DNA from 4 places in the Lysinibacillus sp. FSL L8-0126 genome. Region 3 is predicted to be linked to each of the others. Evidence: riboswitches for the same ligand, from Rfam matches in the RefSeq annotation. Region 3 holds a riboswitch; each other region holds the start of a gene.
What was found. Region 3 has a riboswitch for S-adenosylmethionine ahead of MHI34_RS21640 (YezD family protein). Riboswitches for the same ligand answer to the same signal wherever they lie in the genome.
Positions count from the first base shown of each region.

Region 1: linked by a shared signal. The riboswitch ahead of metA (homoserine O-succinyltransferase) and the one ahead of MHI34_RS21640 (YezD family protein) in region 3 are both predicted to bind S-adenosylmethionine.
Region 2: linked by a shared signal. The riboswitch ahead of MHI34_RS04690 (MetQ/NlpA family ABC transporter substrate-binding protein) and the one ahead of MHI34_RS21640 (YezD family protein) in region 3 are both predicted to bind S-adenosylmethionine.
Region 4: linked by a shared signal. The riboswitch ahead of MHI34_RS12240 (methionine ABC transporter ATP-binding protein) and the one ahead of MHI34_RS21640 (YezD family protein) in region 3 are both predicted to bind S-adenosylmethionine.

Region 1 covers NZ_CP152028.1:3,743,927-3,751,885, forward strand. Annotated here, with positions in the region: gene MHI34_RS18100 (AMP-binding protein) at 1-1,088, shown strand, start outside; gene MHI34_RS18105 (short-chain dehydrogenase) at 1,137-1,679, shown strand; gene MHI34_RS18110 (YhdT family protein) at 1,991-2,254, shown strand; gene panF (sodium/pantothenate symporter) at 2,254-3,699, shown strand; gene MHI34_RS18120 (TSUP family transporter) at 3,742-4,512, opposite strand; gene MHI34_RS18125 (TrmB family transcriptional regulator) at 4,639-5,421, shown strand; gene MHI34_RS18130 (hypothetical protein) at 5,443-5,829, shown strand; gene MHI34_RS18135 (nucleotide excision repair endonuclease) at 5,882-6,307, opposite strand; SAM riboswitch class I at 6,457-6,567, shown strand; gene metA (homoserine O-succinyltransferase) at 6,677-7,612, shown strand; gene MHI34_RS18145 (endospore germination permease) at 7,653-7,959, opposite strand, start outside.
Region 2 covers NZ_CP152028.1:986,345-994,303, reverse strand. Annotated here, with positions in the region: gene MHI34_RS04720 (glycine C-acetyltransferase) at 1-559, shown strand, start outside; gene MHI34_RS04715 (CoA transferase) at 690-1,886, opposite strand; gene MHI34_RS04710 (alpha-hydroxy acid oxidase) at 1,883-3,043, opposite strand; gene MHI34_RS04705 (enoyl-CoA hydratase-related protein) at 3,058-3,837, opposite strand; gene MHI34_RS04700 (methionine ABC transporter permease) at 3,851-4,522, opposite strand; gene MHI34_RS04695 (ATP-binding cassette domain-containing protein) at 4,515-5,540, opposite strand; gene MHI34_RS04690 (MetQ/NlpA family ABC transporter substrate-binding protein) at 5,646-6,476, opposite strand; SAM riboswitch class I at 6,565-6,669, opposite strand; gene MHI34_RS04685 (PPC domain-containing DNA-binding protein) at 6,792-7,295, shown strand; gene MHI34_RS04680 (pyridoxal phosphate-dependent aminotransferase) at 7,415-7,959, opposite strand, start outside.
Region 3 covers NZ_CP152028.1:4,441,567-4,449,525, reverse strand. Annotated here, with positions in the region: gene MHI34_RS21650 (LysR family transcriptional regulator) at 1-720, shown strand, start outside; gene MHI34_RS21645 (phosphopantothenoylcysteine decarboxylase) at 795-1,469, shown strand; SAM riboswitch class I at 1,679-1,775, shown strand; gene MHI34_RS21640 (YezD family protein) at 1,845-2,000, shown strand; gene MHI34_RS21635 (flavin reductase family protein) at 2,083-2,568, opposite strand; gene MHI34_RS21630 (VOC family protein) at 2,727-3,512, shown strand; gene MHI34_RS21625 (cold-shock protein) at 3,617-3,817, opposite strand; gene MHI34_RS21620 (formate--tetrahydrofolate ligase) at 4,030-5,709, shown strand; gene MHI34_RS21615 (hydantoinase/oxoprolinase family protein) at 6,200-7,959, shown strand, end outside.
Region 4 covers NZ_CP152028.1:2,506,731-2,514,689, reverse strand. Annotated here, with positions in the region: gene MHI34_RS12265 (glycosyltransferase) at 1-1,049, opposite strand, end outside; gene MHI34_RS12260 (polysaccharide deacetylase family protein) at 1,046-2,476, opposite strand; gene MHI34_RS12255 (nucleotide sugar dehydrogenase) at 2,493-3,818, opposite strand; gene MHI34_RS12250 (MetQ/NlpA family ABC transporter substrate-binding protein) at 4,340-5,188, opposite strand; gene MHI34_RS12245 (methionine ABC transporter permease) at 5,259-5,927, opposite strand; gene MHI34_RS12240 (methionine ABC transporter ATP-binding protein) at 5,917-6,945, opposite strand; SAM riboswitch class I at 7,029-7,132, opposite strand; gene MHI34_RS12235 (thioredoxin family protein) at 7,189-7,500, opposite strand; gene MHI34_RS12230 (TOPRIM domain-containing protein) at 7,515-7,856, opposite strand; gene gcvH (glycine cleavage system protein GcvH) at 7,948-7,959, opposite strand, start outside.

The DNA of each region.
Region 1 (7,959 bases), 700 kb from region 3:
AGAAGGCAACGCTACCAAGTAGGCAAGACGTGGACTTGAATGATCCATGGCTAATGATTTATACCGGAGGCACAACAGGTCGTCCAAAGGGTGTTGTGCTATCCTTTCAGTCGGTCAATTGGAACGCAATCAATACAATTATTAGCTGGGGTTTACAGGAGAAAGATCGGACATTAAATTATATGCCGATGTTTCATACAGGTGGCTTAAATGCTTTATGCATACCTCTTCTTATGGTGGGAGGAACCGTCATCATTGGCGATAAGTTTGAAGCGGAAGCCGCACTGCGGGCAACGAATCAATATCAAACGACGATTTCCCTTTTTGTCCCAACGATGTATCAAGCGATGATTGCTACGGAATACTTTCGAGAAAATCATTTCCCCTCGATGAACGTATTTTTATCTGGTGGTGCCCCATGCCCACATCCCATTTATGATGTCTTTCATAAAAAGGGGTTATTCTTTAAGGAGGGCTATGGCTTAACAGAGGCGGGACCTAATAATTTTTATATTGCAAGAGAAGATGCTTACGCGAAAAAAGGGGCTGTTGGGAAAAGCATGCAGTTTAATGAGGCGAAAATCATTAATCAAGCTGGGCAAAGTTGTGCACCTCGTGAAGTGGGCGAGCTGCTAGTAAGAGGTAAGCATATGTTCCGTTTTTATTGGAATAACAAGCAAGAAACCGCCAATATCCTACAAGATGGCTGGTTAAAAACAGGTGATTTGGCGATGATGGATGAGGATGGTGATTTTTATATCGTCGGTCGTAGAAAAGAGATGATTATCTCCGGTGGTGAAAATGTCTACCCTCAGGAAGTGGAGCAATGTATGCTGCAGCATCCGGACGTACAGGAGGTTGCCGTGATTGGTGTAGCAGACAATTATTGGGGTGAGATTGTAACCGCATTTATTGTTTGTTGTCATCAAGTAGCGACTATCTTAGATGAGCTCAACGAACTGTGTCATCAACAATTAGGATGTTATAAGATTCCGAAACAAATCATTTTTTTAGACCAACTACCGAAAACAAGTGTTGGTAAAATTGATAAAAAGGCATTGCATAGGCTAGTCGATTCCACCTGCTAAGTATGATGAGTCTCTCTTAAATAAGAATTAAAAGTGAGGAACAAATGAATGGCACACGCATTAGTTATTGGTGGGACAGGAATGTTAGCTGACACAACCCTTTGGTTAGTGAAGAACGGATATGACGTTTCGGTAATTGGACGTAATGCCAATCGAATGGAATGTTTCATAAGTAAATCATCAAATCCATCACGTGGCACACCAATTTTAGTTGATTATCTTGATATAGCCTTATTAAAAGAGAAGCTAGAAGAAACGATAGCGCATAATGGACCCATTGAATTGGTCATTGCTTGGATTCACTCCTATGCTGAAACTGTATTAGAGAGCATAGCTAGTGAAATTTCAGGAATATGGAAGCTGTTTCATGTATTAGGCAGTAGCGCTAATCTAAATGAAATCAAAGATAAAATCCATCTACTTGATATCACTCACTATCGTCAAGTCCAGCCAGGTTTCATAATGGAAAACGGTCAGTCAAGATGGCTTACACATAAGGAAATTTCACAAGGAGTCATCGATGCTATTCAGTATGATCGATCTATCAATATCGTTGGCACGCTACAGCCTTGGGAACAACGCCCGTTATAAATAGGAAATAACCTTCGTCCAACTAGTGTGACGAAGGTTATTATTTTTTATCATCATAAACGATTGTGTTGAAAAGCATTTAGATGTCATATGGGATGTAAAATAATATCCCATATTTTTACATAAAAAATGCATTGTTTTTGATTCAAATAGTGGCGTACTAAGCTTTTAGAAGAATGCATGTTCATCTTAGGGCTCTTACTTTTGATTTCCTTAGACAGATTTTTCTTGTAAGCTTACCCTAATTTTTTCGCATCTCTTCCCATCAGACCAACATATCAGTAAAATAGAGAAGGTTAGGGGGATTGCATGTGAAAGATCAACGCTTTAAAATAGCGCATCGAGAGGCGCTTATTGGGATAGGACTAGTCCTTGTCAACTTTACGATTTGGTTTGGCTTTGCCTATGGATTAGGTTCGGGAGACCCCAAAAATTATTCATATGTCTTTGGTTTCCCTGCTTGGTTTTTCTATAGCTGTATTGCAGGGACAGGCTTTATGATCCTACTCATCTGGGTTGTAATGAAGCTCTTCTTCAAAGAGGTGCCATTTGATGATGAGGAGGGGGATCGCTAATGCACTGGCAAGTTGTATTTCCATTGCTATTATTTTTAATTATTATTTTCGGAATTGGTGTTTGGTCCAATAAGCATATTCGGTCCTCTAATTCATTCCTACAGGAGTATTTTCTTGGTGGTCGTGAAATGGGTGGTTTTATCCTGGCGATGACAATGATTGCTACATACGGCAGTGCGAGCAGCTTTATCGGAGGACCTGGTGTGGCCTATACGAAAGGGCTTGGCTGGGTGTTATTGGCAATGGCACAGCTGCCTGCAGGTTATTTTGTACTGATGATTTTAGGCAAGAAATTTGCTATTATTGCTCGTCGTTACCAAGCTATTACGTTAATCGATTTTTTACGAGAGCGCTACAAAAGCCATGTCATTGTCATTTTATCAGCCATTAGTATCATTGTTTTTCTATTTTCGGCTATGATGGCGCAATGGGTAGGTGGTGCACGCTTAATTGAGTCATTAACAGGCTTAAAATACACAACGGCACTATTTATTTTTGCGATTTCAGTGCTAGTGTATGTCATTATTGGTGGTTTCCGAGCTGTTGCTTTAACGGATACTGTGCAAGGTTCGATTATGGTCGTTGGCACAATTATTCTATTAATCGGCACTATTATTGCAAGTGGTGGCATCGATAATATTATGGCCTCACTTGTCGCTGAAAATCCTAATTTTGTGTCACCATTTGGAGCGCAAGGAGATTTAACACCATTGTATGTTTCGACATTTTGGATTTTAATTGGTGTAGGGGTTGTAGGGCTTCCGCAAATTGCTGTCCGTGCCATGAGCTATAAGGATTCTAAAAGTATGCACTTAGCCATCATTATTGGCACGATTGCCATCGGGACAATCATGTTTGGCATGCATTTAATTGGTGTATTAGCACGACCTGTCTTACCTGGCATTGAGATTGGTGATAAAGTAATGCCGCTTCTGACATTAAAGGTATTGCCACCATTTTTAGCGGGGATCGTCTTAGCTGCGCCAATGGCTGCTACCATGTCAACTGTCAATGCCCTGCTTATGCTGGTCAGCTCCACGGTTGTCAAAGATATTTATTTAAATTACATGAAGCCACAAGCTAGTGATGCAGAGATTAAACGTGCAAGCTTTGTTGTGACAACGGTTATTGGCTTAGCTGTTATTATCTTTGCGCTCAACCCACCCGATTTATTAGTGTGGTTGAATTTATTTGCTTTTGGTGGGCTAGAGGCTGTCTTTATCTGGACAGTAGTTTTAGGATTGTATTGGAAAAAAGCCAATAAATATGGTGCGATGGCGTCCATGATTACAGGCATGTCCTTGTATATTATGATTGATCGCTTTTATCCTTCCGTCTTTGGTATGCACACGGTTACGATTCCCATTGTTGCATCCTTCATTATTTTTATTCTCGTTAGCTTAGCCACAAGTCATAAATTCAAAAATGAGCAACTCATGATTTAAATCAAAGAACGCCGCAGATACAAGTCTGTGGCGTTTTTGTGTTTAATGAATCATAAAATCATAGGCATTTTTCGCAAGCAATGTCACTGTCACTACGATAAAGAGCGTACGAACAAAACCGCTTCCTTTTTTGATCGCCATTCGGGAACCAAGCATAGCGCCACCAATTTGAGCAATGCCCATCACGAAGCCATAAACAAAATGGATTTGACCTAAGTAGGCGAACATACAAAGGCCTGCCACGTTACTTGCCAAATTTAAAAACTTTGCATTTCCTGCCGCCTTTAAAAAATCAAAGCCTATCAACAAGAAGCTAAAGATTAAAAAAGAGCCTGTACCAGGTCCAAGAAACCCATCATAAAAACCAATGCCAAATAATAATCCCATAAATAATAGTAAGTGGGTTCTAGAGAGAGTTTTTACGCTAGAGACAGCGCCCCAATCCTTTTTGAAAATTGTATAAACCGCAACGGCTGCCAGCATCACGAGCATTAATGGCTTTAGTAATGCTGGATTGATTAAATGCACGGTCCATGCACCAAATAAGGAGCCGACAAAGGCAAGCGGGAAATATTTGAGAACGGATCGTATTTCAAGCTGACCAGAACGATAAAAGGAAATGGAAGATGTCAGTGAGCCCATTGTCCCGGCAAGTTTATTGGTTGCAACAGCAGCGGCTGGATTGAGGCCAGCAAACAATAAAGCTGGCAATGAAATTAAACCGCCTCCTCCCACTACTGAGTCGACAAAAGCCGCCAGAAATCCAAATGAAATTAACAGGATAAGAATATGTACATCGACTTCAAAAAACATATTACACCTCTTTTAAATTAGTTACTACTGAAATAGTAACTAATTTTAATTACGCTGTAAACCCTCATTTTTTCATTGGCAAATCTTCACAACAGTAGCCTATAATAAAGATAATGGAGGGATTACATGGAGGAATTAATCGCCCAGTTGAAAGACATGGGCTTTACAGAATATGAAGCAAAGGCCTATACGGCACTTGTGCAGCAAAGTCATGTTAGTGCCTATCAGGTCAGTAAAAATTCTGGTATACCACGCGCAAGAATTTATGATATTTTAAACGTCCTTGTAGAAAAGGGAATTGTGCTAAAAGAAGAAACGGCTGAACAAACGACCTATGCGGCTATGCCTGTGTCTGTGTTTTTACAGCAAATGCAGCAGCGCTGGCAATCGAATTTTACATCCATGAGTACGAAATTAGAAAAATTAGAGGAAAAAGTGCAGGAAGTGGAGCCAAAAGTAGTCATGCTAAAGGGCAAGGAGGCGATCATCAACTATTGCCAGTCACTTTTAAAAAAAGCCAAGAAAAAAGTGATTCTATCGATGTGGGAAGATATGTATGATACTTTAAGGGGAGATATTCAAGAAGTGGCACAGCATGTTCCTATTCATGGTATTACCCTATATGTAGGGGAACAGCTAGAGTCGATTGACCAGCATAGAGCTACACACTACACGAAAAAAACGTCTACACCACATTGGTTTATTTTATCGGTAGATGGTCAGGAAATGATTTATGGTCACTCTCCATCTACGCAAGAAATGGCCTTTATCACCAATGACCCTGTCCATATTTATTTGTTAGAGGATTATGTTTGGCATGACGTCCTTATCAATCGATTGGTAAAACGTGATGATCAGGAATTAGAAGACTGGATTGCTAAGGAGCGTAAAGCTTTTTTCTTAGAATAGTCATAAGGGAAGGGGAGTAACGTGAAAAAATTCGTGTTGCTAGGTTTAATGAGCTTATTAATGTTAGGAGCATGTAACGCTAAAACGCCTACCAAATCACTAATGATTCATGAGCTAACTGTCGTTCCAGACAATATTCAACAAAAAATTGAGGCTAATGATAAGATTCAATTATTGTATGAAGATGACTCTACGTATTATCTTGTTTATTATTCGAAAGGGAATGTGCTGGCAAGTATTGCGGCTGAAGAAAATAGTCAAGTCATCCAACTGAAAGAAGGTAGCGAGCAACGAAAAGTGGCTCAACCCTATGTATATAAAATCATCACCAAAGATCCTGAGCTATACACGATTGATTTGCGAATAAACGGCGAGAGTACGCCAATAGATCGCGTAACCTCTATATAAGACAAAAACCGAAATCCCATTAAATGAGATTTCGGTTTCTTTACAAGATATCTTAATAAAAGACTTTCTCTACATTGTATTTGGAGCGGAAAGTGTTAATCGCATATGTTTCGTAAATTTCACGTTCCATTGGATCTTCTACTTCATAGACCTCAATTTTGAACACTTCATCACGATGATTTTTCATCGGAGATACATTGTCCTCGAAATGCTTTTTAATACGTTGACGAATTTTACGTGCTTTGCCGACAAATAATAGCTCATTCTTGTCATTATAGAATAAAAAAATGCCGCCTTTATCACGTGTGATTTTATGGAAGTCAATAAAACCAAAGTATGGTGTGATAGGCACATCACCAGGTTTTACTTCTTGTTCACGTTGACGGATGACTACATCAGGTTTTGGAAATTCAATTTTAATCAAAGTATTCACGTTCCTCTCTGTTACTAAAGTTATATGGTAACATAAATACGGCATGTTTACCATAAATTTTAAATGTAGAAACACTACTTATAGCAAGCTTAGTGTACATCAAATAAACGAGGAACATGCATTTGAATCACAAAATATTCTATGAATTATTGATATTCTAACTAATTCATGCTACAATTCGATGTAATTAAATAATCTTATCAAGAGAAGCTGAGGGATTTGGCCCGATGACGCTTCAGCAACCTCTAACAATTGTTAGAAAGGTGCTAATTCCAGCGAAGGATTTTTCCTTTGAGAGATAAGAGTGGACGTGAAAAAATCCTTCTCATTCTATCTCGTATGGAATGAGGAGGATTTTTTAATTTGTCAGCAAGGTTTGCTAAAAGAGAGTGATCAAAGAGAGGGGAACGCAAGATGCCAATTAATATTCCGAAAAATTTACCAGCTGGAGAACATTTACGTGAGGAAAAAATCTTCGTCATGGAAGAGGACCGTGCGAAAACACAGCAAATTCGTCCGTTAAACATATTAATATTGAATTTAATGCCTGAAAAAGAAAAAACGGAGCTTCAATTACTACGTTTATTAGGGAATACACCGCTACAGGTAAATATCACCTTTTTAAATACGGCCACACATGAGTCGAAAAACGTCAGTAAATCACATTTACAGCTATTTTACACAACGTTCAACCAAATTCGTCACCGTCGCTATGACGGGATGATTATTACGGGAGCACCTGTAGAAAAAATGGCCTTTGAAGAAGTTAACTATTGGCGGGAAATTTCAGAAATTATGGACTGGTCCAAAAAGAATGTGACATCCGTTTTACATATCTGTTGGGGGGCACAGGCGGCACTGTATCATCATTATGGGATAGGAAAGGTAGAACTTTCAGCTAAATGCTCAGGTGTCTATTCCCATGTAATCACCGATTTAACAGTGGATTTAGTACGTGGCTTCAGTGATTTATTTACCGCTCCACATTCACGCTATACTTCTGTTTCGATCGACGAGGTTCGCAATCATCCAGACTTACGATTATTATCCTATTCAGAGGATGCAGGTGTGTTCATCGTCCAATCAAAAGATAATAAAAACATTATGATTACAGGGCATCTGGAGTATGATGCGACAACATTAGCCGATGAATATAGCCGTGATGTCGCAAAGGGCATAGATATCGCTGTTCCTGTGAATTACTTCCCGAATGATGATCCATCACAGGAGCCAATGAATACATGGCGTGCCCATACGCATTTATTATTCTCTAACTGGTTGAACTACTATGTTTACCAAGAAACACCATACGAATGGGATTTTGTAGATGAAATTGAATATCATATTTAATTAATAAAAAGTCTAATTTCTTTTCTCACCATAAAAGAAATTAGACTTTTTGATTGTCATTCGTTGTTTCTGTATTAGGCGTTTCGGTACTTTGAGCTTTGGTTTTGCGATTTCGTATAACTGCGACAATCAATAAAAGTATCGGTAATAAAATGGTGATTATAAAAGAAAAGATTGGCCAAATTTCATTATTGTAATTGGTTGAATGTACAATGTCTGGATGAATAATTTGAGAAAGCCCAATGACAATTAGACCCATCGGTAATATGAGAGGGCGATGATCCTTGATTTTTAAAATTTGCGCAAGACCGACAACAGTCGTATAGAAATACATAAATGTGCGAATA
Region 2 (7,959 bases), 1.2 Mb from region 3:
TGCACATGGTTCAGGTGTAACAGGTAAAGGCAAAGGAACTGTGAAGCATTTTGGATTAGAAAAAGAAATTGACTTCCAAATTGGTACACTATCAAAAGCTATTGGTGTTGTGGGTGGCTATGTAGCAGGTAAGAAAAATTTAATTGATTGGCTGAAAGTTCGCTCTCGTCCATTCCTATTCTCAACAGCTCTACCACCTGGTGATGTAGCAGCCATTACAGCAGCTGTACAAATGCTGATTGATTCAACAGAGCTGCACGATAAGCTTTGGGATAATGGCAACTATTTAAAAGCTGGACTGGAGAAGCTTGGCTTTAATATCGGTGCATCTGAAACACCGATTACGCCTTGTATCATTGGGGATGAAAAGCTGACACAGGAATTTTCAAAACGTCTTTTTGAAGAAGGCGTTTATGCAAAATCAATTGTTTTCCCAACTGTGCCAAAAGGTACAGGACGTGTTCGTAATATGCCAACAGCGGCACATACAAAAGAAATGCTGGATGATGCGATTGCGATTTACGAAAAAGTTGGTCGTGAATTAGGCGTTATTCAATAAGAAAAAGGCTTCCTCATGGATGGGGAAGCCTTTTTGTGTGATAGAAAGTTGAAAGTGGTGGATAAAAGTGAAAAAATAGTCGATAGCAGCTCATAACTGATCGATAGCCACCTGAAAGTAGTCGATAGCTTTATTTCGAACCTATAATTTTGGCTGTTCTTAATTGCTGAATGTCTTCAGCGGAGATATTCAAAGCCTGTAAAATCTCCTCATTATGTTGTCCTAAAGTAGGTGCTGCACTTGTTAGGTGACCTGGTGTTTGTGAGAACTTGGCTGGGAAGCCTAATGTACGCATCGGTCCTGCAGTTGGGTGCTCATAGGACAAGACCATGCCACGCTCTAGAATATGTGGATCATTTAATGTTTGATCGTAGGAATAGATTGGGCTAGAGGGTACGCCGTGTTCATCCAATAGCGCTAGCCAGTAAATAGCTTGATGCTTGATTAATTCGCTCTCAATTTCTGCCTCCAGTACTTTCACATGTTGGGCACGTGAATAGTTGGTAGCAAAGAGGGGATTGTCTAACCAATCAGGTCGGTTGATAACTTTTGTTGCAAAAATCTCCCATAGCTTTTGATTGCCAGCACCTATTAAAATATAGTCGTCCTGCGTTTTGAAACCTTGATAGGGGGCGGATACCCGATGTGCTGTTCCGGTCCGCTCCGGTAGTTCGCCATGTCCAAAGTAAGCAGCGGCCTCCCATACAGTCCATGCTAGACCTGATTCCACTAAGGAAACATCAATATATTGCCCCTCGCCACTACGCAGCTTATAAATATAGGCCATTAAAATAGATTGTAATGCTGTTTGAGCAGCAGCAATATCATTCACGGCAAAGCCGACTTTTACAGGTCGACCATCCGCTTCACCCGTCATATGCATTAAGCCATTCAGACCCTGTGCCATAATATCATAGCCACCCTTTTGACTATACGGACCCGTTTGTCCATAGCCTGAAATAGAGCAATAAATAAGACCAGGATTGATAGCTTTTAATGTGTCATAATCAATACCAAGCTTTTTTGTGACACCTGGTCGATAGTTTTCCACAAGGACATCAACAGATTGGATAAGCTCTTTAAATAAAGCTAATCCCTCTGGCGTTTTTAAATTAATACAAACCCCTTTCTTATTGCGATTGACCATCATATACATATGGCTTTCTTCATTTATAAAAGGACCCATTGTACGGGTATCGTCTCCATTTGGATACTTCTCAATTTTGATAACCTCTGCACCCATATCTGCTAAGACCATCGTGCAATAAGGACCAGCTAATACTTGCGATAAATCAACAACTCTTAATCCTTGTAATGCTTGTTTCATTTAACCTCAGTCCCATCATGTTTGACTAATGTGATGTTGCGTAATCCTTTGATAGAGGTCGCACCTGCTAAAGCGATGGAAACCTTTAATTCATCATAAAGATTGGTCATCACCTTTTCGACGCCCTGTTGTCCTTCAAGGGCTAGCCCATAGACGAAAGGGCGTCCGATTGCAACGGCATCCGCTCCTAAAGCAAGTGCTTTTAAAGCATCCATGCCACGATAGACACCACTATCTAAAATAATAGGAATTTGTCCATTCACAACTTTCGCAATAGCAGGAAGTGCATCAAGTGAACCAATAACACCATCTAATTGACGGCCACCGTGGTTTGATACAATAATGCCATCAATACCATTGTCGATAGCTAGCTTCGCATCTTCAGGATGTAAGATTCCCTTCAATAGTATAGGAAGGTTTGTACGCTTTTTTAATTCTCGAACATGCTTCCAATTAAGTGTTGGGTGGAAGACATTTTGCAAGACACCTTGTACGTAGGACTCGAATGAATCATCAGGTAAAGTGGCTGTAAAAACGGGATCATTCATATAATTGCCTCGTGCATAGCCTAGCTTCAATGGTGAAAATTGATTGCGGACATCTTCTTCACGCCAACCAAGCATTACTGTATCGACAGTTAAAACAATCGCTTCAAATCCGGCTGCCTCCGCTCGTGCCACCATACTAAAAGCGATTTCTTCATTAGTAGACCAATATAATTGAAACCATTTTGTTGCAGAAGGAGCAGCTTGAGCAACTTCTTCAAGTGCATAAGTGGAAACGGTGCTTTGAATATAGGGCATGTTTAAATGCTTGGCAGCACGTACTACAGCAAGCTCACCTTCATCATGAACCATTCCGTTCATGCCGACGGGAGCAAAGAGCAATGGAGTTGGGTATGTTTTACCAAACAAATTAATCGATGTTTGAACATTTGAAACATCCTTTAAAAAGCGAGGAACTATAGAATACTTTTCGAAAGCTGCACGATTATTGCGCAGTGTTTGTTCACCACCAGCACCTGAACGGATATAGCCAAAAGGTCCAGCTTCGATTTTTTCCGCTACGGCCTTTTCTAAATCTGCAAAGCAAATGGGGAAGGGGGCTTGTGCAGTAATATTTTTTAAGAGTAGATCACCATCAGTTATGTTTGTCATCGTTACTACCTCACTTATTTATTGAAAATAGGCTTTCTTTTGTTTAAGAAGGCTTGAATACCTTCGTTATAATCATCTGAACTAAATGAATTAAGAACGATCTGTGCCAGCTCATCGCTTTCTTCGTTTTCACCATCTACAATTGCTTGGATCATTTTTTTGATGCCTGCGTTTGCAATGGATGATTTACTTAATAGATGTTCAGCAAAATGCAGCGTGGCACTTTCAATATCCTCTGGCTCATGTAAGGCTGTGATTAAACCGATGTTTTTTCCATCTTGTGCTGTAAAAATGTTGGCTGTGTATAAAATCTCTTTCGCCTTGGCAACACCAACAAGATTGATGAGACGCTTTGTACTTTCAAGATTATAGACAATACCAATATTCGCCGCTGTGATGCCAAGCTTACTCTTTGGTGTTGCCATTCTAAAATCACATGCGTTGGCTAGTTCTAAGCCACCACCAATGGCTAAACCCTGAATCATAGCAATTGTCGGGTGAGGAAATTTATAGAGGGTATCAATCGCCTTTAGAGCCAAATCATTATAGGCTTTGGCATTGTCCGCGGCATAACGAATATCTAAAAACTCGCTAATATCGGCACCAGATGAAAAGGCTACTTCATTAACGCCACGGACAATTAATAACTTAATAGAAGAATCTACACGTAGCTGCTCAAGTTGCTCTACTATGTTCTGAAACATCGCCTTTGATAAGGAATTCCGTTTATCAGGTCGGTTTAACACTAACGTTGCAATATAACCATTTTTCTCTACATAAATTTCAGTTGTCATTGTCATTCTCCTCTTAATCCTTTTTCAATTTCGCAGCGAAGCGGTTGCCGATGGATTGAATGCTTTGCACAAGAATGATTAAGATAAAGACAGTTGCATACATAACATCGACCTCATAGCGTAAATGACCATAACGATAGGCGAGGTCACCCAAACCTCCAGCACCAACCATTCCTGCCATAGCCGTAGCACCGATTAAACCAATTGTGGCAATTGTTAAGCCTAAAATAATAGATGGACGAGCTTCACGTAATAGCACATGCCAAATAATATGGCGACGTTTAATACCCATGGCTGTGTAGGCTTCTACCACTCCCGAATCCACCTCTAATAGCGCAGATTCCATCAGTCGAGCAATATAAGGAGCTGTATAGACAACTAGCGGAACGATAACACCTTTAACCCCAATTGTTGTGCCGACGATCAGCTTAGTAAAAGGTAGGATGAAGAATAATAAAATGATGAATGGAACAGAACGTATAATATTGATGACTAAATTAAAAAATTGATATAAAAATTTATTGTCAAAGGATTGACCTGGTCGTGTTAATACGATTAATAGTCCCAATGGAATCCCAATGAGAATGGAAAACAATAAAGAAATTCCGACCATTTGAAATGTTTCGATAATTGATTTGCCAATTACATCTGACCAATCTGTAAAAAAGCTTTGAATACTACTCATTGAATTCGCCTCCTAATTCTTCCACCGCGACGCCATTTTCCGTAAAATATGTAAGTGCCTTTTGGACAATGTGAAGCTCTCCATGTAAATGCACCACAATGTTACCAACAATGCCGTTTTTTAATTCAATAATATTTGCCGTTAAAATATTTGGTTGTACATCATACACTTTCGTAACTTCTGCTAGTAATGGCTTACCAGTACTTTCACCTAGGAAGGTTAAACGAATGACACTGCCTGAAACATTTAACTGCTCGATCAGGGAAGGGGATAAATTACGTTGTGAAATCGTATTTAAAAACTTTCTCGTTGTAGGATGCTTCGGTTTAGCAAAAAGTTCAATAGCCGTACCAAATTCCACCACTTTTCCTGATTCAAGAACAGAAACCTCATCACATATTTTCTGAATGACATTCATCTCATGTGTAATCAGCAGGATCGTAATGCCTAATTCACGGTTAATTTTTAACAACAATTCAAGAATGGCTTCGGTTGTTTCAGGGTCGAGTGCACTTGTTGCTTCGTCACTAAGTAGAACCTCTGGTTCCTGTGCCAAGGCACGTGCAATAGCAACACGTTGCTTTTGCCCACCTGAAAGTTGGTTAGGGTAGCTGTCTAGTTTGTCTGTTAATCCAACAATTTCAGCATATTTAGCCACACGGTTTTTTACCTCTTTCTCGTTATAGCCAAGTAGCTTTAAAGGAACAGCAATATTATGGTAAACGGTTGCCGTTTTTAATAGATTAAAATGTTGGAAAATCATCCCGATTTTTTGGCGTGTTTGCCGTAATTCATGAAGAGAAAGGGCAGTAATGTCCACATTGTCGATTAACACTTTTCCAGCTGTAGGTCGCTCTAGTAGATTGACGCAACGAATGAGTGTACTTTTACCTGCACCACTATAGCCAATCACACCATGAATTTGTCCTTTTTTTACATGGAGATTGATTCCATCTACAGCCTTAATGATGTCTTTTTTCGTCTTATATTCTTTTGAGATATTTTGTAATTGAATCATCCGATTGATTGCTCCTTTCTCAAGCTCCTAAAAAGCAAGAATCTGCTCGTTTTCCATAGAGGAATTTCGGCAGATTCTTCAGCTACTAGAAGCTTCCTGAATGTATTACCAGCTAGGGATTACTGAACCTTTGAATTCTTCTTCAATGAATTGGCGTACTTCATCAGATTGGTAAGCCTCAACGAACTTTTTAATTGTTGGGTCATTTTCATTTTCTGCACGTACCACAATATAGTTCACATATGGAGAGTCAGTAGATTCTAAAAGAATAGCGTCATCTTTAGGATTAATGCCAGCTTCCAATGCGAAGTTTGTATTAATAGCTGCTACATCTACTTCACTAAGCTGCTTAGGAATTTGAGCTGCCTCTAATTCGATGAATTTTAAATTCTTTTTGTTTTCTTCTACATCACGGATAGAGGCTGTTAAGTCTGCCCCATCTTTTAATTTTATATAGCCTGCTTCTTGTAAAACAAAGAGGGCACGAGCACCATTTGTTGGATCATTTGGTAAACCAAATGTTGCACCATCTGGAATGTCCTCAAAGGATTTATATTTTTCAGAGTAAATACCCATTGGATTTAAAATTGTTTTGCCTACTGGCACTAAATTTGTATCATGATCTTTATTAAACGTATCGAGGAAAGGCTCGTGTTGATAGCTATTCGCATCAAGATCTCCTTCAGATAAGGATGTATTAGGTAAAACATAATCAGAAAATGATTTAAGCTCTACTTCTAGCCCATTTTCTTTGGCTACTTTCGCTGCAACTTCTGCGATTTGTTCGTGTGGACCAGACGTGACACCTACGACGATTTTATTTTCATTAATTGCTTCAGCTTGACCTTTACTCTCTTCTTTAGAGCCACAACCTGCTAGAGCTGCTGCTAATGTAAGACTTGCTAAACCTACTAAAAATTTATTTTTCTTTTTCATGAAAACTACCTCCAAGATTGTTTTTATCGGTTTTTGAAAATAAAAAAACTCTCTTACAAACTAAGAGAGGCTCATGAAAAAATGTCCTCTCTTATCTATCAAACGATAATCGTTTGCAGGATTTAGCACCTTCCTTCTAAAAGGAGGTTGCCGAGCTTCATAGGGCCAGTCCCTCAGCTACTCTTGATAAGAGATTTATCATATTTTTTTGTAATTCCGATAGAACTAATATAATTTATAGGTTATAGTAAGTCAATAAATATTTTTTAAATTTTTTATATTATTATAATATTTCGTCATGAAAGAGGGATAGCAATGTCTGTAAGAGTTAATTATGGTATAGGTTCATTTGGCAAGGTTGTAAGTGCTCGATTGCTAATGGGTACAGACATTATTGAAGGAATGGAGGCACTTTGTGAGGAGAACCATATTGAGTCAGCAACAATTGTTAGCTGTATAGGTAGCCTTCAAAAGAGTAGCTTTGTTTATTTAGTACCTGATGAAACATCTCAGATTAACGTAAGTTTTAGCGATGTCATAAAAAAAGAAGGGCCACTTGAATTGATCCAAGGCTCTGGCGTAGTATGTAAGCGCGATGGGGGATATGAAACACATTTCCATGGTTCTATGAGTGATCAATGTGGCGTTGTGTCAGGGGGGCATTTAATGAAGAGGGGGAACCCTGTCATTACGGCTGACATAGTGCTAGCTGAGGTTCAAGGCATCCAGCACTTTCGAAAATTTGATGAAGAAACAGGCCATGTTCAATTTTATCCATTAGAACACGGTTTACAGCAGCCAAGGAAAATTGAAAAATAGCGAAAATGTACTAACTTTTCTTTTCACTGAGTTGCATGTTCCTTCCTGAATTAAAAAATGTTAGACCGAGCTTATAATCGGTCTAACATTTTTACTTTTGTCCCAGCCTCATGTCATGGTTAAGGGTTGAATAATTGTAATTGTTCGATTCTATGGATTGCTTCACGTAAGCGTTCCTCGCTAACAAGTAAACCAACACGGATATAGCCTTCGCCATATCGGCCGAAGCCATTGCCTGCTGCTACAGCGATATCAGCCTTTTCCAATAATAAATCGGCAAACTGCTCGCTAGTATAGCCGAATGGTACAGGGAGCCATGCGAAGAAGGAGCCTTTTGGAGCCGTTACATGCCAACCAATTCTTTGAGCTTCTTCAATGAGTACATTGCGGCGACCTTCATAGGTAGCTCGCAGTTCATCCACACATTCTTGGGAAGCTGTAAGTGCCGTTGCTGCTGCTTGTTGAATAGCAGGGAATTGACTACAAAACAGATGATCCTGAATTAGATTAATGGCAGCAATAATGTCGGCATTACCGACAGCGAAGCCTATACGCCAGCCTGCCATATTATAAGTTTTAGAGAGTGTGTACATTTCAATTCCTATTTCTTTTGCCCCCTCAGCTTGTAGGAAGCTAATAGGTTTATTACCGTCAAATCCTATTG
Region 3 (7,959 bases):
GGTGTAACACTGACGAGTGAGGGGCAGACCATGCTAAGGGCGATGCGTCAGGTTCTGGATGCCCAGGAATTATTGCAGCAGGAAGCGGCCCATATACTGGGTGTAACACGCGGGAAAGTTCGAATTGGCGTTATTTCAAGTATTTCCTCGAATTGGATGCCAGAAATTGTTCGTATTATGGATCATCAATTTCCAGGGATACAAGTAGAGTTACGAGAGGGAGATTATTACGAAATTGAACAATGGCTGCTAAGTGGGGAAGTCGAAGTAGGATTCTTGAATGGTCAAAAATCAGAGCAATATCAATTTATGGAATTACAACAAGACCCTTTATTATGTATTGTTTCAGATAAAAGCCCTTTATTTCATAAGACAGAAATTGATATTGTTGACCTAGAAGATATGCCTTTTATCATGACTTCCTATAAAGGGACAAATGATGTAAAGGTACTGTTGGAGCAATATCATGTAAAGCCCCATATTCGCTTTGAGCTTTCTGAGGAGGTAGGGATTCTTTCAATGATTTCCCATCATTTGGGCATTAGTATTTTGCCTCAATTGGTCATTCAACATTTACCATCAACGTTAAAAGCAATCCCGCTAAAGCAAGGAGGCTACCGTACCATTGGAATTGCGATGAAGCACCATGCTTCCCCTGTTACCAAGAAATTTGCGGAAATATTAAGTGCTTGGTTAAAAGAGCAAAATAGTACGCTATGATTGTGGCTATTGAAGCACATCCTTACATTACGTTAAAATAGTATTTGTATATATTGTAGAAAATAGGTGAGTGTATGGGGACATTACAAGGCAAAACCGTACTCATTACAAGTGGGGGAACACTTGAAAAATGGGATCGTGTACGAGGGCACACGAATTTATCAAAAGGGACAATGGGCTGTTATTTAGCAGAGGCCGCATTGGCTAAGGGTGCGAATGTAATATATATGCATGGCTACTTTGCACAGCTTCCAGCAAACCACGACAAAATGACATTGGTAAAATTTGAAGGTATTGAGGATTTAGGAGAAAAGGTACGTCATGCGGTTCAGCTACAACAAGTCGATATTGTTATTATGGCTGCTGCTGGCTCCGATTGGGTTATTGACAAGGTTTATGATCAATCCGGTAATTTAATGGAGGAAGCGGGGAAAATGCCTTCTGACGAACCACCTATTATCCATTTTAAAAAGGCACCAAAAGTATTAGGGCAAATCAAGGGCTGGCAACCGAATGTAACGCTAGTGGGCTTTAAGCTAGAAGCTACAAATGATGAGGATTTTTTACTCGCTCGTGCAAGACTGCGTATGGAAGCCGCGCATGCTCAATTTATGGTTGCAAATAGCTCGCAGTCTTTATATGGCGGAGATGAGCCTCATTGGATCGTGCCTGCTGAGGGACAACCAATTAAGGTGATGGGCAAGCAACAGACAGCACAAACTTTAATGGAATGTTTGCATAGGGAATAACGTGATGAACTGTGGAGAAGGTCATACTTCTACACAGTTTTTTCTTTGCCATTGTGGTTAGATAGACTGACATAGCATACAATACGATAGGATTATGAGTGAATTATAACAGAGAGGATGCTATTACAAAGTATTCAACTAGGTTTTCTAATATTTTATATTGACATTCGGATAACAGAATTATAGAATTATTTTCAAGAAACGCAGTACTCTTATCAAGAGAGGTGGAGGGACTTGGCCCCATGAAGCCTCGGCAACCGAGAAGATAGGTGCCAAATCCAACAGATGGTGTCTGAGAGATAGGAGGGGCTATCAATCGGTTTGATGCGTTGGCCTCTTTTGTACAACTAGGAGAATAAAGAGGGGGTGTATCGTATGGCTCAATCGGCAAAGGTAGATGATAAAAAATTAGAGGCAATTGCTAAGGCAATTCAAAATCTTGAATTTGGTGAAGTGAATATTACGATTCAAGATGGTGTGATTGTGCAAATTAATAGGCTTGAAAAGCAGAGATTTCCACAGAAGAAATAATGCTCATTTCAGTTGAACGATGTGAAAAGGCCACCAATAAGCATGGTTTCCATTGCTTACAAGTGGCTCTTTTTTATGGAAATTAGCTATAAAAGCTTTTTGGAATTGGACCGATATGACGACGATGATAGAGAAGGGGTTCTTTTTGAGAATTTGTAATGTCTAGCACTTGCCCAATAAAAATAGTATGATCGCCTGCATCTATTTGCTGAAATGATTTACATTGTAAAATAGCTGCTGTATCATGTAAAATCGGTAGCCCAAAAGTAGAAGTAGACCATTTAGCTTGAGCAAAGCGATCCGGGACTTTACTTGCAAATAATGTACATAAATGCTCTTGATTACTCGCTAAAATATTGACAGCGAATTTTTCCGCACCCATAAAGTAAGAATGGAGCTGAGATTTTTTATCAAGTGACCATAAAATAAGTAGTGGGTCAATGGAAACAGATGCAAAAGAATTGACTGTTAAGCCAATTGGATTCGTTTCATGACATGCTGTCACAACCGTTACACCTGTAGGATAGTTACCTAATGCCAATTTAAAAGCAGCTACTTGATCTGTCATTCAAATCACCTCTTTATAGTTAGTCATAAATTAGTTAACGGAGTTAGTAGGTAAATTGCACTTTTTTTCATACCATATAGTAACTCCTTTTCTTAAGTAAATTTTAAATCAATTAAACATCCAGGTAAAGCTAATGGGGGAAAGAAAGGGGAATTGCCATGACTTTATATTTTGATCATCTGGTACATCAAGTAGAATCACCAGAAAATATAAAGGTTTTCTTCAATAAACGAAATGTCCGTACAGTGAACGGTGGTCAACACACGATGTGGGGGACTTATAATACGCTAAGCTATTTTGGCTTAAGCTATATTGAACAAATCGCTATTTATGATCGTGATTTATTTGAGCAAGCGGCTTTGTACCCTTATTCCCTACATTATACGTTTAAACGTGATCGTGAGCGCCAAGGATTTTCACGAATTGCCTTGCGCACCAAAAATATTGAAGACGAGGGTCAACGATTGCGTGCATTGGGCTTTGAAGTATATGGTCCCGATGCTTGTAGCCGAACAAGACCAGATGGCACGACACTAGAATGGAAGCTATTGCATTTTGGCATGCCCAACCTTTCATTGGATTTTCCATTCTTAATTGAATGGGCAGATGAAGATGAGGAACGTTTGGCACAATTAAAAGCTAGTGGTGCAATCGATGAAAACCAAGCCATCACAATGGAATCTATTCAGTTTTTTGTCAAGGATGTGGAGGAGACGGTTCAGCTTTGGCAAAAGGTATTACAGCTACCCGATTCCGAGCAGCATGAGCAATTTGTGTCACTACAGCTACCAAATATGCGCTTGGATTTTTATGAGGAGGCGGCAGCATCTGCCATGACGCTAGGGCATTTAAAGGAAGGACCCATCGGTGTAACATTGAAAGATCCACACCGAACAAAGGAAACATTAGTTTGTCCAGGTGCTTTTTATTGGATTAATAGATAAATTAAAAATCCACTTCAACAGTTGAAGTGGATTTTTATGTGCAAACATGTCAAAAAGCGGATTGAGCACTATTCATCTACCTCATCCACTTTCAATTTTGGAGCTTATAATTTTACAACATTTGATGCCTGGGGTCCTCGATTGCCTTCCACAACATCAAATGACACCTTCTGACCTTCTTCAAGTGTACGGAAGCCTTCCTCCTGGATGCCCGTAAAATGTACAAATACATCTTCTCCATCATCACATTCAATAAAGCCATAACCCTTTTCATTATTGAACCACTTTACGATCCCCTGTTGCATAAGCATTCGCCTCCAATGCGCTTGAATGTAAAATAAAGTTAACTAAGTTGTGCTATCATTGAGAAAATGTGAAAAATTGCATTTTCTCTTAGAACATACATGAATTGAACAAAGATGTCAATTGATTGTCGAAATGCTTGTGTATCTGGCTTTCTTTTTTTTCACAATTAAGACTATAATGGAAATGAACAACATAGAAAGTAGGATGCCAAATGACAACGAAAAATCAACCATTATCAGATTTAGAAATCGCTAGTCAAGCAGTAATCAAACCGATTACGGAAATTGCCAATGCTGCGGGTATTCCAGAGGATGCTCTTGAGCAGTATGGACGCTACAAAGCAAAAATTGATCCTTTAAAAATTACAGCTCAGGGTGAGGACGCAAAGGTTGTGCTAGTTTCAGCTATTAGTCCGACACCAGCAGGTGAAGGGAAGTCGACGGTTACTGTAGGACTAGCAGATGCTCTTCATCAATTAAATAAGAAAGTAATGGTCGCTTTACGGGAACCTTCATTGGGTCCAGTTATGGGCGTAAAAGGCGGGGCAACTGGCGGCGGCTACGCACAGGTTGTACCAATGGAGGATATTAATTTACATTTCACTGGTGACCTTCATGCGATTACAACAGCCAACAATGCTTTATCCGCATTCATTGATAATCATATCCATCAAGGAAATGCATTAAACATTGATCCACGACGCATTATTTGGAAGCGTGTGATGGACTTAAATGATCGTGCCCTTCGTAAAGTGGTTGTGGGATTAGGTGGCCCTGTTCAGGGCATGCCGCGCGAGGACGGCTTTGATATTACAGTGGCCTCCGAAATTATGGCGGTGTTCTGTTTAGCGACAAGTATTGAGGATTTACGTGAACGCATAGCTAGCATTGTGGTTGGCTATACATTTGAGCGTGAGCCTGTCTTTGTACGTGATTTACAAGTAGAAGGTGCCTTAACATTATTATTGAAAGATGCCTTCAAGCCAAACTTAGTTCAAACATTAGAAGGAACACCAGCTATTATACATGGTGGTCCATTTGCGAATATTGCCCACGGCTGTAATTCCATTATGGCGACACAAACTGCTCGCAAGCTAGCGGACATTGTCGTAACAGAAGCGGGCTTTGGCTCCGATTTAGGTGCTGAAAAATTTATGAATATTAAAGCACGTAAAGCGGGCTTTAAACCAAGTGCAGTCGTTATCGTAGCAACGATTCGTGCCTTAAAAATGCATGGTGGTGTACCGAAAACGGCACTTGTTGACGAAAATGTGAATGCCCTGCTACAAGGAATTGAAAACTTAGCTAAGCATGTTGATACGGTACGTACATTTGGTGTTGAACCGATTATTGCGTTAAATCGTTTTATTACAGACTCAGAGGCGGAGCTAGAGGCTGTTCTGAACTGGTGTCAGGAAAATCAAGTTCGTATTGCCCGTACAAATGTCTGGGAAGAGGGCGGGAAAGGCGGATTAGCACTAGCTGAACAAGTATTAGCTGTGCTTGAAGAAGAAAACAACTTCTCTCCTTTATATGATGTAACGGAGTCCATTGAAGAAAAAGTGCGTACGATTGTGCAAAAGGTATATGGCGGAAAAGATGTACAATTTACAGATCAAGCCAAAAAACAAATTGCTCAAATCGAAAAATTCGGCTGGGACTCTCTGCCAGTTTGTATGGCGAAAACACAGTATTCTTTATCCGACCAACCAAGTTTACTCGGCCGACCAGAAGGCTTTACGATCACAATTCGTGAAGTTATTCCAAAGCTTGGTGCAGGCTTCCTAGTTTGTCTGACAGGCGATATTATGACCATGCCAGGACTACCTAAAACTCCAGCTGCCCTTCGCATGAATGTTGATAATGAAGGCCATGCAGTAGGATTATTCTAATATCTTCTTTAAAGCTGCCCAACTTAAATGGGCAGCTTTTTTTAATGGATAAAGGGGAAAACTTGGTTCCTAGATGCTCTCTGCATAATTTGGAAGAGAGCTACTATTTATTTTCCGCACGACTCATCGTCTATTTACAATTCAAGGATGGCATAAATGTGAAATTTTAGTTGATTTCTTCATCTACTACATGAGTGAAAGTTCATAAAAGTTAATTTTTTTAAAAAATTTTAAGATTCTAGTGAAAATTAGGATCTTTTTTATGTTGCAAAAAAATCATGAGAACTTTCCTTATATAAATGTTTTTGGTATTTTTTATTAATAGTTCTCTGATTTTGGAAAGATAGAGCGGATTTTTACAACGCAGATTAATTGTCAAATGAATTTTTATTTAAAAAATACATTGAATTTTCTTTTTCTTTTAAATATAATTTACTTAATTCTAATTCGGAACACTGTTCCGATAATAGGAACATGGAGGGATGCAGTCTTGAAAATCGCAACAGATATTGGCGGTACTTTTACCGACTTAGTTTTCACAGATGAAAAAGGAAATCTTCATTTTGATAAGGGACATACAACACCTGGTCACTTTGAGGATGGCATATTAAATGTATTAGGACGACATGTTACAGAAGAATCTCTGATTGAATCATTTATTCATGGTTCAACGGTTATTATCAATACATTAACGGAAAGAAAAGGGGGCGTAGTTGGGTTAATTACAACTAAAGGCTTCCGTGACGTCATAGAAATTGCACGTGGGAATCGACCGGACTTATATAACTTTAAATATAAAAAGCCACAACCATTTGTAGAACGTTACTTACGACAGGAAATGGATGAACGCATCGATTTTAAAGGAAATATTATGAAAGCGCTTAACACCGAAGAAGTCGATGAAATCGTTCGTAAATTTAAAAAATTGGGTGTTGAGGCGATTGCCATTTCATTCATTCACGGCTATAAAAACCCTATTCATGAACAACAGCTAAAAGAGGAAATTTTAAAAATTTGGCCTGAGGTGTATATCACACTTTCAAGTGAAACCATTAAAGAATATCGTGAGTATGAAAGAACGAATACAACGGTGTTGAATTCTTATGTAAAGCCGATTGCCCATGCCTATTTAAAAAGCTTAAAAGAAAAATTAAGTACGATCGGTATTACAGACCATTTAAAAATTATGCAATCAAATGGTGGGACGACAAGCTTTGATAAAGCAATGGAGCTACCTATCAATTTAGTGGAATCTGGTCCTGTTGCGGGGATGTTTGGGGCAGCCAAATTAGGGCAGCTACTCAATGAATCGAATATTATTGCGTTCGATGTTGGTGGGACGACGGCAAAATGCTCCCTTATTACAGATGGCAAAGTAAATGTGACAACAGATTACTATATCGAAAGAAATGAAAAATTTGCGGGTTATCCAATTAAAACGCCTGTAGTGGATATTGTTGAAATCGGTAATGGCGGTGGCTCCATCGCACGTGTAGATCCATTTGGCTCGTTAAAGGTTGGTCCAGATTCTGCTGGTGCAAACCCAGGGCCAGTGGCATATGGCTTAGGCAATACACAGCCGACAATTACCGATGCAAATGTGTATTTAGGAAGATTATCATTAGAAAACTTTGATAATCCAGTATCCATTGACAAAGTAGAGGAGGCTCTAGTGGAAGCAATTGCGAAACCGTTTAATGTAACGGCAGAAGAAGCGGCTCAAGGTATTTTAGATATTGCGAACTCTAATATGTTAAATGCACTGAAGTTGATTTCGATTCGTAAAGGCTATGATCCAGAAGACTTCACAATGGTAGCATTCGGTGGTGGTGGCCCACTACATGCGATTAACCTAGCAGAAGAATTAGGTATGAAAAAAGTGATTATTCCATATGGTTCTTCCGTCTTTTCAGCATTAGGTATGATGATGACAGAATACCGACAAGATTATATTCAAACAAGTTTAATGGGCTTTGATGCCAACCATCTTGCGGCAATTCAAGAAAATATTGATCAGGCGATTGCCAATGCCTATGCGGATGCCCCTTTATCAAAGGATCATTATTATTTTGAGATTAATTATGATTTACGATACAAAGGACAAGAGCATGCAGTGAAATTGAACGCATCGACTAGCACGATTACAGAAGAGGGGCTACGCGAATTAGCGGAGGCTTTCCATGTTAAACATAAACAAGAGTTTTCATTTGATTTACCAGCTACGCCCATTGAGTTAGTCAATTTACATCT
Region 4 (7,959 bases), 1.9 Mb from region 3:
AATGGCTGTACTAAATTGCGGATTGCATGTGGCTCTAAAAAGCTATCTGAATCCACAAAAACAACTAAATCATGCTTTGCTTGATGAACACCAGCTACTAACGCTTCCCGTTTCCCTCCATTTTGTGGCAGCTTATAAAACTGTAAGCGATCATTTGTCCTAAAACGCTGGCCCTCTTGATGAATAAGGTCAATCATGTCCTTTGCCTTTTCTTCCGTACGATCTGTTGAACAATCATCCACAACAATGACTTCTAATTTATCTACTGGATAATATTGATTGATACAGCTTGAAATTGTGCGATGAATCCATTCTTCCTCATTAAACACGGGGATAATAATCGATACACCTGGTTCAAACTTCGGATTGATTGGTACATTCTTATAGAAAATACCAAATATATATCTACTTAGTAGAAACGTAGCCGCAATAATACTATATAAATATAAAAATTTATTAAACCTAAAGTAAATCACACTTTCGGCTCGCATTAACATGACAATAAGTGATACAACCAATAAAAATAAACTGGCCATAAAAATAGAAATGCCCCAACGTTTTTTTGTCATATATTCATTCAAAGGCTGTAAAAATTCACAGGCAACGTAATACTGGATTTGTCCATCTACCTCTTTCGTAAAAAAACGTTTAACCTTAGCCTTTAACTTTACTTTAGCTTCATAGCCCTCAGGCATCGCTCCACCTGGTATTGTAAAATTCATTGTTAAAATTTCATCGATGAGTAAATGATGGGGCTGATTCGTGTAAACAAGGATACCTGTTACTGAAATATCCTCCGCATAGTATTTGTCTGAACTCACTTGACGTCGTGCTCGTTTAATTTGCACCTCAAAATGAGTTTCATAGCGTAAGCTTAGTTGTTGGAGTCGATAAATTTCATTCACATCGGCAGGATCAATTTCATCTTTCTGGTAGGATGCGCCACGCCGATTGACAAGGCTCCGTACATTTTCGGGATCAGGAATATTTGATAAAATCCGACGATCAGAGCGTGGTATGGTTAAAACCTCTTTTTTCGTTTTCATCATTCATTCACATCCCTATTTGAATCTTCTTCAATCCAAGTCGACATTTTACTAAAGCTGTAACCATCTTGTTGCAGCTTTTCAATGATGAGTGGCAGTGCTTCCACCGTATTAGTTCCATCTAAAATGTGCATGACAATGACCTTTCCTGGCCCGACCCTAGACATCACTCGATCATAAATGTCTTGTGCTGTATACTCTAAATTCCAATCAAAAGAAGCTATATCATACATAGCAATCGTTTTAATGCCCGCAGCAGTGATGATTTTGGCTGTTCGCTCATCCATTATGCCTTGTGCTGGTCTAAAATAGAGTAGAGGTGGCTCTTGTAGCGCATAGGTCAAAGCCCTATGTGCTTTTACTAAATCATCCTGTAAATCTTCGGGTGTCATTTTCGTAACATCTAGATGGTAATAGGAATGACTGGCTACCTCATGACCTTCCTCTACAATCATCTTTGCTAATTGTGGATTTTTCTCCACGCCACTACCGATTAAGAAAAAGGTGCTTTTGATTTCATATTTACGTAAAATATCCAACACTTCTTTTACTCTTTTTTCATGTGCCCAGTCATCAAAAGTAATCGCAATCTCCTTTTTAGTCGTCTCTTTCCGATAATATAAATTCGGCTTGACCTGCTCATAATTTAAATTGGGGCTAACAGCATCATAACCAGCTATCTCTTCTACAGACTTTGTTAAATAGCGCTCATCTAATAAATCACTTAAAGTAGTAAAGGTATACTCCCGTTCATTCGCTAATTGGGCTAATAAAGGAATGGCATCCATAATAGCAGGGTTAATGTATGTGTTGAGATGAATAATAGAGCCCCTATCAATATATTGGCCGATATAGTCGATCAATTCCTGAGCACTTTGCATTTTTCGATCAAGTGGATTAATAGATAATCCAATAACGGCCTTCATATTTAGTGCTGCTGCTGCTAAGCGCATATTATCGGTAACATCACCTGAGCGACTGCGAACAAATTGTGGTGTATAACCTAAATGCTCTTTAAAAATTTGATTGGTTAAAACGATTTCTTCATACGTTTGGTCATAATCTAAAGTTGATACATCTGGAAATGTCAATGTACCATTTTGCACCTCATGTCCCCTTTTTAATATTTCTTTAACAAGCTCTGGCTCCTGAGCAACACGCATCCCCTCTAGAAAAAAGGTTGCTTTCATATTCGATTCATCTAATTTTGTCAGTAGTAACTCCATCGTTTCATTATCTGCGAAGCCATTAAATGTTAAGGCAACCTTTGGCACAACTATATTGGCATGACTGATTAAGTCACTCATAGTACCATCAGATTTTTTGACGTCTATGGTAGAATCAACTGGGTGAATCGTTTCTTTAGGAGCAGATTGACAGCCTGCTAACAACAGTAGAATGAGCAGACCACATAGTTTAAGTTGTTTCATTTCCCATGAATTCTCCTTATAATTTGTAATAATTTTTATTTTTAAACAGAAAATGGGTATTTCGTGTATCAAAAATTAAAGAAGCCTGTTGGTCAATTAAAGAGTAATCAATATCCGAATGATTCGTTAAAATTAATACTGCATCTGCCTGTTGGATTATTTCTACTGTTAGTAGGTCCGTCTTGACAAGAGCTTGCTCTACAGAAAAGGTTTCAATAAAAGGATCGATAATCTTTAACTGACACTGATTCTCTAGTAGTTGTTGAATAACACGAAGTGCTGGAGATTCACGTGAATCATTTATATTGGGCTTATAAGTAACGCCAATGACAACAATGTTTGCCTTACACAGCTCTTTACTTTGTAGACGTAAGTAGTTTTCTAATCTGTTCACAACAAAATGGGGCATGGAATCATTGACTTTATCTGCCGCTTCAATTAGCGTTGCTGAGATTCCGTGTTGTTGTCCTGCCCACAATAAGTATTTAGGATCGACTGGAATACAATGCCCTCCTACTCCTGGTCCAGGTGTAAATGGCATAAAACCATATGGCTTTGTAGAAGCTGCATGAATGACTTCCCAAATATCGATATCCATTTTGTAGCAAATCTGACTTAACTCGTTGACAAGGGCAATATTAATTTGACGAAATGTATTTTCCAGCAATTTCTCCATCTCAGCCACTCTTGGGCTTGAAACAGGACAAACATTGGTATGAATGACTGTTTCATAAAAGATCTTTGATACTTCTAAGCATGCTGCAGTTATTCCACCAACCACTTTAGGCGTATTTGATACGGAAAAGTTGATATTTCCTGGATCCACACGTTCTGGTGAATAGGCTAAAAATAAATTTTGACCAATCACAAAACCATAGTTTTCTAAAATAGGCTGGACAATTTCTTCTGTTGTCCCAGGATACGTTGTGCTTTCAAGAATAACTAACCCATTCGTCTTGATATATTGTCCGATGGTATGTGTTGCTTCTTTTATATATGAAATATCGGGAGTTCCTTCTGCAGTAGTAGGTGTAGGCACACAAATCATAACGACATCCACTTGTGAAAGCTTAGAAAAATCATTCGTTGGCTCAAATTGATTACTCTTTATCATTTGCTGTATATTTTCTTTAGGTAGATCAGCGATATAACTATGACCATTTTGTAACTGCATGATTTTATCTTGGTTTTTATCAAAGCCTATTACCTGAAACCCACTTTGAACCATTTCCACTGCAAATGGTAACCCTACATAGCCAAGTCCAATAACCCCAATTGTAGCTTTTTTTGTGTGGATTTTTTTTGATAAAGCTTTGCTTAATGATGTCGTTTCAATTGTCATAAAAAATTACTCCTTTATCTAATCTAGTAGTCCATTGTCATCGTTCTTTTCGTTACAGCTTCGTTTGACCATAGTTATTCATGGCAAGCATTCTGCAAAGTAATTTGTCACTTCTCATCATCGTACTGTACAGACTCCTTTCATCGCTACATACTTACGTATGATTTTTCTAGTCAAAATAGATTAAAAAAATAAATTTAACTCAAAAAAACTTCATCAACATTTATATAGTACTAATTATAACTAAACAATTTCTAAACAATCATAAAATATACTCATAAACACCTACATTTTATGTAATTTAATAATATTTGTGCAATAATGTTCATCCTATTTAACAAATAATTTCAGAATTACTTTCTAACTCTAAAAAAATCAACACTAAATTATGTTAATTATTGGTAAATCAACATTTTTTAATAATTGCAATAAAAATAACCCCCTCAAGTACCATTAATAAGCGATACTTGAGGGGGCTAATAAAAAAGTAAGTGAGTTAGATCACTCACTTACCCTTTGAATTATTGTACTGGTACTACTGCACCTTTCCATTCTTCTAAAATGAAGTCTTGGATTTCTTTAGAAGTTAATACTTCTAATAATTTTTTAATTTCTGGTCTTGTTTCGTCGCCTGCACGTACTGCGATGATATTCACATACGGAGATTCTTTGTCTTCAAGAGAAATAGCATCTTCGATTGGATTTAAACCATTATCGATCGCAAAGTTAGAGTTGATAAGTACTGCATCGCCCTCATCATTTTCATACATTTGTACAAGCATTTCTGGTGCAGTATTCGCATCAAATTTAAAGTTTTTAGGATTTTCTTCAATATCCTTTATTTCTGCTGCCGTTTTATCAATACCTTCTTTTAATTTAATTAAGCCTTTAGCTTCCAGTAATGATAGCATACGACCGTGGTCTGATACTGAGTTAGAAAGTAAGATTGTTGCGCCTTCAGGCAGATCTTCTAAAGTTTTATATTTTTTTGAGTAAATACCGATTGGTTCAATATGAACGCCACCAGCATTCACGAAATCATAGCCATTATCTTTAATTTGTAACTCCAAGTATGGAATATGTTGGAAATAGTTTGCATCAAGTGTTTTTGAATCTAGATCTTGGTTTGGAAGAACATAATCTGTATAAGTTTCAATTTCAAGGTCGATGCCTTCTTTAGCTAAAATTGGTTTTGCTTTATCTAGGATGACTGCGTGTGGTGTATTAGAAGCACCTACTTTTAATGTTACATTGTCTTTACTATCTGTTTGATCAGATGCTGAATTGGCATCTTCCTTTTTATCTGTACCACAAGCTGCTAATGCTAGTACAAGTATAGATAAAAATAATCCTGCTAATAACTTTTTCATTTATGACACTCCCTTTTATTTGTTTCAAATATGTTAGCGGTTAGAACCGGAATAACCTCTTTTAGTCTTACTAACGTTTATCGATCTTCACCGTTATGAGATCACCAATCCATTGAATGATAAATACAACTACTAAGATCAGAATAGTTGCCATTAATGTTACATCTTGGCGGTTTCGTTGGAAGCCGTCTAGGAAAGCTAAGTTACCAAGACCACCTGCACCGATAATCCCTGCCATTGCAGTATAACCAACGAGGGCAACAGCCGTTACAGTAATCCCTGAAATTAGTGCTGGTAAAGATTCAGGGATCAGTACTTTCCAAATAATTGTGGATGTTTTTGCCCCCATTGAACGGGCTGCTTCAATGACACCTTTATCTATTTCACGTAACGCAATCAATACCATACGAGCGTAGAACGGGGCTGCACCAATAATTAGAGCAGGTAATGCCGCATTTGCTCCCCGAATCGTACCAAGTAAGAATTTCGTAAATGGAATTAATAAAATAATTAACACGATAAATGGGATGGAGCGGAAAATATTAACGATTGAACCCGTTAAAAAGTTAACCATTTTATTAGCCCATAGCTGATTAGGGCTTGTTAAAAATAGAACGATCCCAATGACTAACCCAAGAATAAATGTGACAACTGTAGAAATTGCCGTCATGTACAATGTTTCATACATAGCTTGCCACATATTTTCCCAGTCTACGTTTGGAAAAAGATTAGTTAGCATTTGCGATCACCTCCGTTTGTACTTCGACTGTATTTAAATAACGAAGGGCTTCAGCCACATTTGTTTTCGAGCCATCAATTTGCACAATCAGTGTACCGTATGCACCGTTTTTCGTTTGCGAAATATTACCATGAACAATGCTTACTTCTACATCAAATTGTTTCACAAGATGTGAGATAACCGGCTGCTCGGTCTTTTCACCAACAAAAATCAGTTTGACAAGTTGTCCAGTTGGATAATTTGTTTTGATTTGTGCCACCGTATCCTGTGTTTCCTTTGTATCCGTAATCTGAGATACGAATTTTTTAGTAATAGCCGCTTGTGGTGCTTGGAAAACTTGCAATACCTCACCACGTTCCACTATTTCGCCTGCCTCCATGACCGCTACACGATGACAAATTTTGCGGATGACATGCATTTCATGGGTAATCAAAACGATTGTTAAGCCTAAACGTTCATTGATATCAACGAGTAAATCAAGAATGGCATCCGTCGTTTCAGGATCGAGTGCGGAAGTCGCCTCATCACATAGTAAAACCTCTGGATTATTCGCTAATGCACGGGCAATCCCTACACGCTGCTTTTGTCCACCAGAAAGCTGGGATGGATATGCCCTGTCACGTCCCTCTAGACCAACAAGTGCAATTAATTCCTTTACTCGTGCTTCACGTTGAGCCTTTGAAACACCTGCTATTTCTAGAGGAAATGCAATATTTTCGGCAACTGTTCTAGACCAAAGTAAATTGAAATGTTGGAAAATCATACTTACCTTTTGTCTAGCTGCTCTAAGCTTTTGCCCTTTAATCGATGAAAATTCTTGACTGTTCACCGTTACTGTTCCTGTTGTCGGTTTCTCTAAACCGTTTAATAAACGAATCATGGTACTCTTACCAGCGCCACTATAGCCGATAATGCCAAAAATTTCACCTTTATTGATGGTAAGGTTGACGTCTTTGACTGCCGTTAATTCGCCATTTGCTGTTTTGTACTTCTTCGTAATATTTTGAAGCTGGATCATAGCGAATACTCCTTTTCTCATATAGAAAACCCCTTCACTCACAGACAAGTAGAAGGGGTCACGTATAATAACGTTAAACCGTTCTCTCATCTTTCAAAGAAAAATCTTTGAGTGATTTGGCACCTTTTCACTTTGTGATGGTTGCCGGGCTTCATAGGGCACTTCCCTCCGCCACTCTTTATAAGAGTTCGATATATTTAATGTTTTAGTAATATATTTGATACTTTACCACGCTAGTAAAGTTCAGTCAATTGATTTTTTTAACAATTCGTATAAAAATGGTACGGATTGAAAAGCATAAATCTTATCTGTCACTTTTCCGCCATCACTAACAAGTAAACACGGAACACTTTCAATTTGATGCTCAACAGCAACATGCTCTAAAAAATTTATATTCGCTTTACCTATTGGTAGCTGTGGCAGTAATTGTTCAATAATGGCCATCATTTTAGATGCCACTGCACACGTTCCACACATCGGTGTATATAAATAAAATGCAGCTTTCTGTCCCGACTGTTTAGCCGTTTCCCACTGCTCTTTTGACCATTCTTCCATTTCCTCACGCAACCTTACAAAATATATTCATTATGGATTGAAAAATGTGCACGCAGTAATATCATCGCTAACACTTTTCTTGGTGTCGTCTCTACTTCCTTATAGGTTGGCATTGTACGTAAATGCTCTGCCTCTGGATAATGTCTGTCCATTAATGCACGCAGCTTATCGCCTGAAGTATCTGCATCAAAAAAAGTAAATAGCTCACAGCTCTCATAGGGATCGAGCAGCTCTTCTAATTGATGCACACCAATTGTACCATTCGTACATAGTATTGTAACATTCTCATTTAAAATTGGCTCAATTTGTAGCTTATCTGAGCGTCCTTCTACTATTAAGCATTTTCCCTCGAACATTACGCCACCTCCATTTAGACATACCCACTTATAAGTCATTATATAACAAAAAACGCCGGTAGTTTCCGACGTTTTTCGATTATAGCTTGTCTTATTCAGCGAT